DNA from 2 places in the Streptomyces sp. NPDC050842 genome. Region 2 is predicted to be linked to the other one. Evidence: riboswitches for the same ligand, from Rfam matches in the RefSeq annotation. Region 2 holds a riboswitch; the other holds the start of a gene.
What was found. A riboswitch is a leader RNA that binds a small molecule or an ion and turns the genes downstream of it on or off. The one in region 2 is predicted to bind cyclic di-AMP.

Region 1 (4,191 bases), on a different contig from region 2:
CCTCGACATCACCGCCGAGGAGGTGCAGGCGGCCGCCAAGGCCAAGCTGCGCCCCGACAACCGCGCGGTGCTCGTCTACGAGCCGGTGGCCACCGAACAGAGCGAGAGCGACAGCGACGAGGAAGAGGGAGCGGACCAGTGACCGACGCTGCCGTGTCTTTGACGAGCATGGACTTCCACCCGCAGCCCGCGCCGGGCGTCGCCAGGCCCTGGGCGTTCCCGGCCCCGGACCGCGGCTCCCTGGCCAACGGCCTGACCCTGCTGACCAGCCACCGCCCCGGCCAGCAGGTCGTGGCCGTGGAGCTCTTCCTGCCGGCTCCGCTGGACGCCGAGCCGGCCGGTCTCGACGGCGTCGCCACGATCATGGCCCGCGCGCTCTCCGAGGGCACGGACCAGCGTGACGCCGAGGAGTTCGCGGCCGAGCTGGAGCGCTGCGGCGCCACGCTCGACGCGCACGCGGACCACCCGGGCGTGCGGGTCTCCCTCGAGGTGCCCGTCTCCCGGCTGCCCAAGGCGCTCGGGCTGCTCTCCGAGGCGCTGATCGCCCCGGCGTTCTTGGACACCGAGATCGAGCGCCTCGTGCGCAACCGCCTCGACGAGATCCCGCACGAGACGGCCAACCCGGCCCGCCGCGCCGCCAAGCAGCTCTCCAAGGAGCTGTTCCCGGCCGAGGCCCGGATGTCCCGGCCGCGTCAGGGCACCGAGGAGACCGTCGAGGCGATCGACGCCGCCGCGGTCCGCGCCTTCTACGAGGCGTACGTCCGGCCCGCCACGGCCACCGCGGTGGTCGTCGGCGACCTGACCGGCGTCGACCTGGACAAGGTCCTCGCCGAGACCCTGGGCGCCTGGACGGGCGAGCCGGCCGAGCCGCTGCCGATGCCGCCGATCACGGCCGACGACACCGGACGGGTCGTCATCGTGGACCGTCCCGGCGCGGTCCAGACCCAGTTGCTGATCGGCCGGATCGGCGCCGACCGGCACGACAGCGTCTGGGCTGCCCAGGTCCTGGGCACGTACTGCCTCGGTGGCACCCTCACCTCGCGGCTCGACCGCGTCCTGCGTGAGGAGAAGGGCTACACGTACGGCGTGCGGGCCTTCGGGCAGGTGCTCCGCTCCGACGCCGAGGGGAACGGTGCCTCGATGCTCGCCATCAGCGGCTCGATCGACACCCCCAACACCGGCCCGGCACTTGACGACCTGTGGAAGGTGCTGCGGACCCTCGCCGCGGAGGGCCTCACCGACGCCGAGCGCGAGACGGCCGTGCAGAACCTGGTGGGCGTGGCACCGCTCAAGTACGAGACGGCCGCCTCGGTCGCCGGGACGCTCGCCGACCAGGTCGAGCAGCACCTCCCGGACGACTACCAGGCCCAGTTGTACGCGCGGCTCGCCGAGACGGGCACGGTCGAGGCGACCGCGGCCGTCGTCAACGCCTTCCCCGTGGACCGGCTCGTGACCGTGCTCGTGGGCGACGCGGCACAGATCGCGGAGCCGGTGCGCGCGCTCGGCATCGGTGAAGTCACCGTGGTGACCGGCTGATCGCACGCGCCGACCCGGCGACGGAAGGCCTCGACGTCATGATTTCGTCGAGGCCTTCCGCTTTGTCCGTATTGAGGGCAAGGGTGGCTGTCTGCCCTGTGGCATGTCTTACAAACAGGCGTGTCTGTTTGGTGATTGACAGACGATCCCATAGCGTCGGTGCGGCTGTTCGTCAGTTGCACGTGCCGCATTCGCGGCAACGGACAGTCATCGCCGAGTCCCCGTCAGGCGCGAGCCTGGGGAGCCGGGGACCCACACAGTCCCTGGGGTGAATCGGGCGCCTTCGTCACGTACGGAGGGGCTCGTAGGAGACCTTCCTGCTCCGAACCCGTCAGCTAACCCGGTAGGCGAGAAGGAAGGAAAGGATCAGCCCCTACATGGCGTTCACCCGTGCCACCGGGAAGCATCGTGGTCCGAGCCGGATGGCGCGCCGCAGCGTGGGCATCGCCGGCGTCGCGACGCTCGCCACCACCGGCGTCATCGGAACCTTCGCTTCCCCGGCGCTCGCCGCCGACACGGACAACCGCTCCGCCGAGGACACCGGCCTCACGCAGGTGATCACCGAGGACTCGCTCGCGGACCGGATCGACGCCCAGGCCGCCGCCCAGGAGCAAGAGGCCTTCGAGGCCATCGTCAAGGCGAAGGCCCAGGCCGAGGCCCGCGCCGAGGCGAAGCGCAAGGCCGAGGCCCGTGCCAAGGAGGTCCGCGAGGAGCGCGAGCGCGCCGCCCGCGAGGCCGAGCGCCGGCGACTCGCCTCCTTCCAGCTCCCCGTGGCCGGCTCGTACGTGACCACCGGCTACAAGACCGGCGGCTCGCTCTGGTCCTCCGGCAGCCACTCCGGCATCGACTTCCACGCCTCCTACGGCAGCTCGGTCGTCTCCGTCGGCTCCGGCACCGTCGTCGAGGCCGGCTGGGGCGGCGCGTACGGCAACAACATCGTCATCCAGATGAACGACGGCACGTACACCCAGTACGGTCACCTCTCGTCCATCGGGGTCTACGTCGGCCAGACCGTCGAGCCGGGCCAGCAGATAGGCATCTCGGGCTCGTCCGGCAACTCGACCGGCCCGCACCTCCACTTCGAGGCGCGGACGGGCTCCGACTACGGCTCGGACCTGAACCCCATCTCCTACCTCCGCGCCCGCGGCGTCAGCCTCTGACACCTCGCGCATCGCGTCGCAAAAGCCCCGGCTCGTACTGAGCCGGGGCTTTTCGCTGACCGAAACATATCGCTGGATTCCACGGGGGCATCGGAAATTCCGGCCTGCTGCAATAGAGTCGCGGAACAGACGCAGAACGGACGCGGAACATGCGTCGCTCGAATTGTCTCTCGCGGACCAAGGCGGAGGTCGGACATGCGCGTACCCGCGCAATCGGTATGCACGGCGATCCGGGACGACATCGTCTCCGGTGTCTTCGAGCGGGGCGGGCGGCTGACCGAGGAGCAGCTCGCGCGCCGCTACGGGGTCTCCCGTGTCCCGGTCCGTGAGGCCCTGCGCACCCTGGAGTCCGAGGGCTTCGTCGTCACCCGCCGCCATGCCGGCGCCCATGTCGCCGAGCCCACCGAGCAGGAGGCGGCCGATCTGCTCGACATGCGGGCCCTCCTCGAACCGCTGGGCGCCGCCCGCGCCGCGCAGCGGCGCACCGAGGCGCACCTGAAGGTCCTCCGCGGCCTGGTCAGGCTGGGGCAGGAGCGGGCCAGGCGCGGCCAGGGCGAGGATCTGCGCTCGCTCGGGGGCTGGTTCCACGAGACGCTGGCGCAGGCCTCCGGCAGTCCGGCGCTGACCGCGCTGCTCACCCAGCTGCGGCACAAGATCGCCTGGATGTACGCGGTCGACCAGCCCGCCCACCCCGTGGAGGCCTGGTCCGAGCACGGAGCCATCGTGGACGCCGTCGCGCGCGGCGACGCCGAGCGGGCCAGGGCGCTGACGGCGCTGCACGCGGAGCGCTCGTTGGGACTGCACCGGCTCAAAAGGCCGGAGCGCGGTCGTGTGAGGGTTTCGCAACATGTCGTCAACACGGCGAGCGGCCGGAATTAACGCGCGCACCGTATACAAAGAATAGGAATTCGACGGAGCCTGTTTGGGCTGCCCGGAAACACCGGCTCCGGAAATGTGAAAACCGCGACCTCCGGAATTCCGGGTGTCGCGGTTTCGTCGTACGGGGAACGCGTCGTACGGGGGAACGCGTCGTACGGGGGAAAGCGGGGTCAGACGGTCTCGGGGAGCTCGTCGAGACCCTCGGCGACCAGCTTCGCGAGACGGTCGAGCGCGACCTCGGCGCCGTCGGCCTCCGAAGCGAGGACGATCTCCTCGCCGCCCTGCGCGCCCAGGCCGAGCACCGCGAGCATCGAAGCGGCGTTCACGGGGGTGCTGTCGGACTTGGCGATCGTCACCGGAACGCCGGAAGCCGTGGCGGCACGGACGAAGATGGACGCGGGGCGGGCGTGGAGGCCCTCGGCCCAGCCGACGTTGACGCGGCGCTCAGCCATGGTGTTGCCCTTCAAGTCTCAAGCGGGTTGTCTAGACCAGTCTCTCATGTGATGCGCGGTGCTCGTGCCGACCTTCGACCCGGACCGCACCGACTTTCGGTCCTCCTCACCTTGCACGGCACGCACCTGCCGCGCGACCGGTGCCGGTGTCGCACACCGGCCGT
Region 2 (4,191 bases):
CGCGCTGCGCCCCCGGGCCTGCCCCCTCGGCGTCTGCGACTGCCACATCGGCTACGTCCATCTGGAGACGCTGCCGCTGTACGACGTGTTCGCCGGCGGGGTCCTGGAGCGGATCCCGGCCGGCGGCGTCGGCCCCGGCGGTCCTACAGGGGCATGAGGTCGGGGCGCTTGGCCTCGACGTGGTCGCCCGAGCTCTCGCCGCGCAGCCTGCGCCCGATCCAGGGCACGAGGTACTCCTTGGCCCAGTTGAGGTCGTCGCGGCGGACCTCCAGCGTGCCGCGCGGGGGGCGCGGCGGCCACGGCTGGTCGGGGTCGGCGGGCACCGGCAGGCCGAGGACCTGGGCGGCGCGCAGGGCGACGCGGGTGTGGCCGTCGGGCGAGAGGTGCAGCCGGTCGTCGTCCCAGGCCCGCAGGTCCTGCACGGACTTGAGGGACCACAGGTCGAGGACCGGGCAGTCGTAGCGGTCCGCGATGGACCGGACGTGGGCGGTGTAGGTGGCGATCTTCCCGCGCAGGTGCCGGAGCACGGGGATGTCACGGGTGTCGAAGCCGGTGGTCACCATGACGGTGCCGACGGCGGAGGTCAGGTCGGCGACGGCGCGCTCGAAGCGCTCGGCCACGTCGTCGGGGTCGGTGCCGGGCCGGATGATGTCGTTGCCGCCGGCACAGAAGGTCACCAGGTCGGGGGCGAGTTCCTTCGCCCGGGGGACCTGTTCCGCCACGATCTGGTCGAGCAGGCGCCCGCGTACGGCCAGGTTGGCGTAGCGGAAGTCGTCGTGCTCCGGCAGCTCGTCGGCCAGCAGGACCGCGAAGCGGTCCGCCCAGCCGACGTACGTCCCGTCGGGCCCGGGGTCTCCGACGCCCTCGGTGAAGCTGTCACCGATCGCCGCGTACGACCCGAATGCGTTCTTGTCTCTTGATCTCGAATCGTCTGCCACGGGAGCACATCCTTCCCTTTCGGATGTGACCTACGCGACCGTAAGGAGGGGTTGACGCAGGGTGACATATGCCACCGATAAAGATTCTCCCAAGCCGGAATACGGCGACGGCCCGGCACACACGTGCCGGGCCGTCAGAGAGCGTCCGCGTCAGACGGAGACACCGTGCTGGCGCAGGTAGGCCAGGGGGTCGACGTCGGAGCCGTAGCTCGGGGAGGTGCGGATCTCGAAGTGCAGGTGCGGGCCGGTGGAGTTGCCGGTCGAGCCGGAGAGGCCGATCTGCTGGCCGCCGGTGACGGTCTGGCCGGACGAGACGGAGAGGGAGGAGAGGTGCGCGTACTGCGAGTAGTTGCCGTCGGCGTGCTGGATGACGACCTCGTTGCCGTAGGCGCCGCTCCAGCCGGCGGAGACGACCGTGCCGGCGCCGACGGCGCGGACGGTGGTGCCGGAGGAGGCGATGAAGTCGACACCGGTGTGGTAGCCGGAGGACCACATGGAGCCGGAGGCGCGGTACGGCGTGGAGAAGCCGCCGCTGACCGGGGCGACCCAGCCGGACGCGGAGGTCGAGGCCCCCGACGGCTGGGAGGTCTGCGACGACTGCGACGAGGAGGACTCGGCGGCCGGGGCGGAGGCGCGCTCGCTGCTCCGGGAGGCGCGCGTGGTGTCGCCGTTCTTCTCGGAGCTCTGGGGAGCGGCCTTCGCGGCGGCCTTCGGAGCCGCCTTCGGAGCGGCGGCCTTGGGCGCGGCGGCCTTGGGCGCGGCGGCCTTGGGCGCGGCGGCCTTGGGCGCGGCGCTCTTCGGAGCGGCGGCGGTGTTCTTCGCGCCGAGCGTGAGCTTCATGCCGGGCAGGATCAGCGAGGGGTTCTCGCCGACGACCTGGCGATTGTCCGCGTAGAGCTTCTGCCAGCCGCCGGCGAGGTGGTGCTCGGAGGCGATCTTCGACAGGTAGTCGCCGCTGACGACGGAGTACGTCTTCGGCGCGGCCTTCGCGGCGGCGGTGGGCGCGGCCTGGAGGGCGGCGGGCGCCTTCGCCTGAGCGGCGGCGGCGACGGCCTGGGCGGGGACGGCGGCCGGGGCGGCCTGCTCGGCGGCGTGGGCTCCGGTGGCGCCGAGGAGCGGAAGCGCGACGACGGCGCCTCCCGTGCTGGCGACGACGAGGCCACGCGTGATGGAATTGATCTTGGGACGGCGGTGCTTACCCTTCGCGGGCATGGCGAATTCCTCTCCGGCGCCTACGAGGTGAGCTGTCGGGTTCGGACTGGAGATGCCCGGCCGCGTTCTCACGCGGCTTCACCCCGAGCCGTCCTGTTGTCGCGGGACCGGCGTACTTCCTGGGTCCCCCGCTCCTGCCACGCATGGGATGAGTGCGGATTCCGGACGGTGGCAGGATTCGGCGGTCCGACCGGATTGACGGTGACGCTAGACGAGCGGGGTCGGAGCGAACAAGCCGCAGATTTCCTCCGGCATTACCGGGGACGCAATTCGGGCGGAATTCCGGTCACCCTCCGTCGATGACGGTCCTTCGATTTCCTTTTTCCGTACGGCAATTGCCCGGCGCCTTCGGCCACGATCCGTCACATCTATGACCCTGCTCACGCGGCATCGCCCATCTCGCCTGTAAACAGGGCGCGTTCCCCTTAACGCCTCATTTCGGACAGATCACCCATTCCCGTCCGAGGGGGTGCGCCGACCCTGTCCCACCTGGATGATTGCGCCAGGCACCGATCTCGCATCGGGCCCCCGAACGACGACCCCCCAGGAGCATTCGTGACGCAGCAGCTGCCGCAGGTCCCGCCCACCGAAGCGAACGAACCCGAGCTGGCCGAGGTCCGCAACTTCCGGGACGTGGGCGGCCTGCCGACGACGGACGGGCGCGCCGTGCGGCCCGGGCGCCTCTTCCGCAGCGGCCACCTCGCCCACGCCACCGAGTCCGACGCCGCCTTCCTCGCCTCGCTCGGCCTGCACACCATCTTCGACTTCCGCAACGAGGCCGACCGCAAGGTCGAGGGCGCGGACGTCGAGCTCCCCGGCGTGCGGAACGTGAACATACCTCTCAACGACCCGGCCGACGGCAAGGAGTTCTGGAAGCTGGTGCGCGACGGCGACATCGAGCAGCTGCGGGACATCCTGGGCGACGGCAAAGCGGCGGCCCGAATGTCCGACTCGTACCGGAAGATGGTGGTCCAGCGGACCTCGGAGCACAGCCGGATCCTGCACTCCATGGCCGAGGACAGCGTTCCGGCGCTGATGCACTGCGCGGCGGGCAAGGACCGCGCCGGCCTCTCCATCGCGATCACGCTGCTCGCCCTCGGCGTCGAGCGCGAGGCGATCGAGGCGGACTACGTGAAGTCGAACGACCCGCACCGCCGCTACAAGGTGCGCCGCAGCTCCACCACCGCGGACGCGATGTCGCCCGAGGTGATGGAGCTGCTGAGCCCGCTCTTCGACGCGCGGGTGGAGTACCTGCGGGGCTCCTTCGAGACGATCGAGGCGACGTGGGGCTCGGTGGAGACCTACCTCACGGAGGGACTGAAGCTGGCCCCCGAGACCCGCGAACGGCTGCGGGAGCAGTTCCTCGTCGAGGCGTAGTCCCGCCTACTGGTTCTGCCCGCCCAGCATGAAGAGCAGGTAGAGGAAGCCGGCGAAGAGGTGCCCGGCGACGAGGTACGCGAAGAGGCGGAGGACCAGGCCCTTGGGGAACTTGCCTTCCCCGCGCTCCTCGCCGGTGACAGGTCGTGACTTCTCGGACATCTCGGTCCTTTTCTGACGAAGGGGCACGTTCTCACGAGGAGGCATGCGGGATCAGCGGCGGTGCGGGGTTCCGTCGCCGAGGCACAGCTCGGCGACGGGGCTCTGCATCAGGGTGTGGACGAACAGCAGCTCGGCCCCGCCGGGAGTGGCGGCGCCGATGCGGTGCGGGGTCAGCGAGTCGAAGTGCGCGCTGTCCCCGGGATCGAGGACGTGGACGGCGTCGCCGAGCGCGAGCCGCACCCGGCCTTCCAGGACGTGGATCCACTCCTCGCCGGGGTGGACGCGCACGATGTCGGCCCGGGTGGCGTACGGCACGTGGACGCGCAGGCACTGGAGCGCCCGCCCGGCGCCGCCGGCCTGCCGGTAGATCCAGCCGTCGGCCTCGACGGGATCGGAGCGGCCCGCACGGACGACGGGGTCGCGCTCGGGCGGAGCCTCGCCGAGGAGCTCGGAGACCGTCGTACCGTAGATACGGGCGAGGGCGAGCAGCATCGGCAGCGAG

Region 1: another riboswitch for cyclic di-AMP. It lies ahead of ACIBG6_RS26750 (M23 family metallopeptidase); the one in region 2 lies ahead of ACIBG6_RS36930 (peptidoglycan DD-metalloendopeptidase family protein).

Annotation. Positions count from the first base shown of each region.
Region 1 covers NZ_JBITGA010000008.1:129,447-133,637, forward strand. Annotated here, with positions in the region: gene ACIBG6_RS26740 (M16 family metallopeptidase) at 1-142, shown strand, start outside; gene ACIBG6_RS26745 (M16 family metallopeptidase) at 169-1,536, shown strand; cyclic di-AMP (ydaO/yuaA leader) riboswitch at 1,738-1,901, shown strand; gene ACIBG6_RS26750 (M23 family metallopeptidase) at 1,914-2,696, shown strand; gene ACIBG6_RS26755 (GntR family transcriptional regulator) at 2,892-3,575, shown strand; gene ACIBG6_RS26760 (HPr family phosphocarrier protein) at 3,746-4,027, opposite strand.
Region 2 covers NZ_JBITGA010000016.1:17,806-21,996, forward strand. Annotated here, with positions in the region: gene ACIBG6_RS36920 (STM4011 family radical SAM protein) at 1-157, shown strand, start outside; gene ACIBG6_RS36925 (SGNH/GDSL hydrolase family protein) at 144-938, opposite strand; gene ACIBG6_RS36930 (peptidoglycan DD-metalloendopeptidase family protein) at 1,089-2,150, opposite strand; cyclic di-AMP (ydaO/yuaA leader) riboswitch at 2,155-2,311, opposite strand; gene ACIBG6_RS36935 (tyrosine-protein phosphatase) at 2,706-3,527, shown strand; gene ACIBG6_RS36940 (DUF6126 family protein) at 3,534-3,689, opposite strand; gene ACIBG6_RS36945 (helix-turn-helix domain-containing protein) at 3,741-4,191, opposite strand, start outside.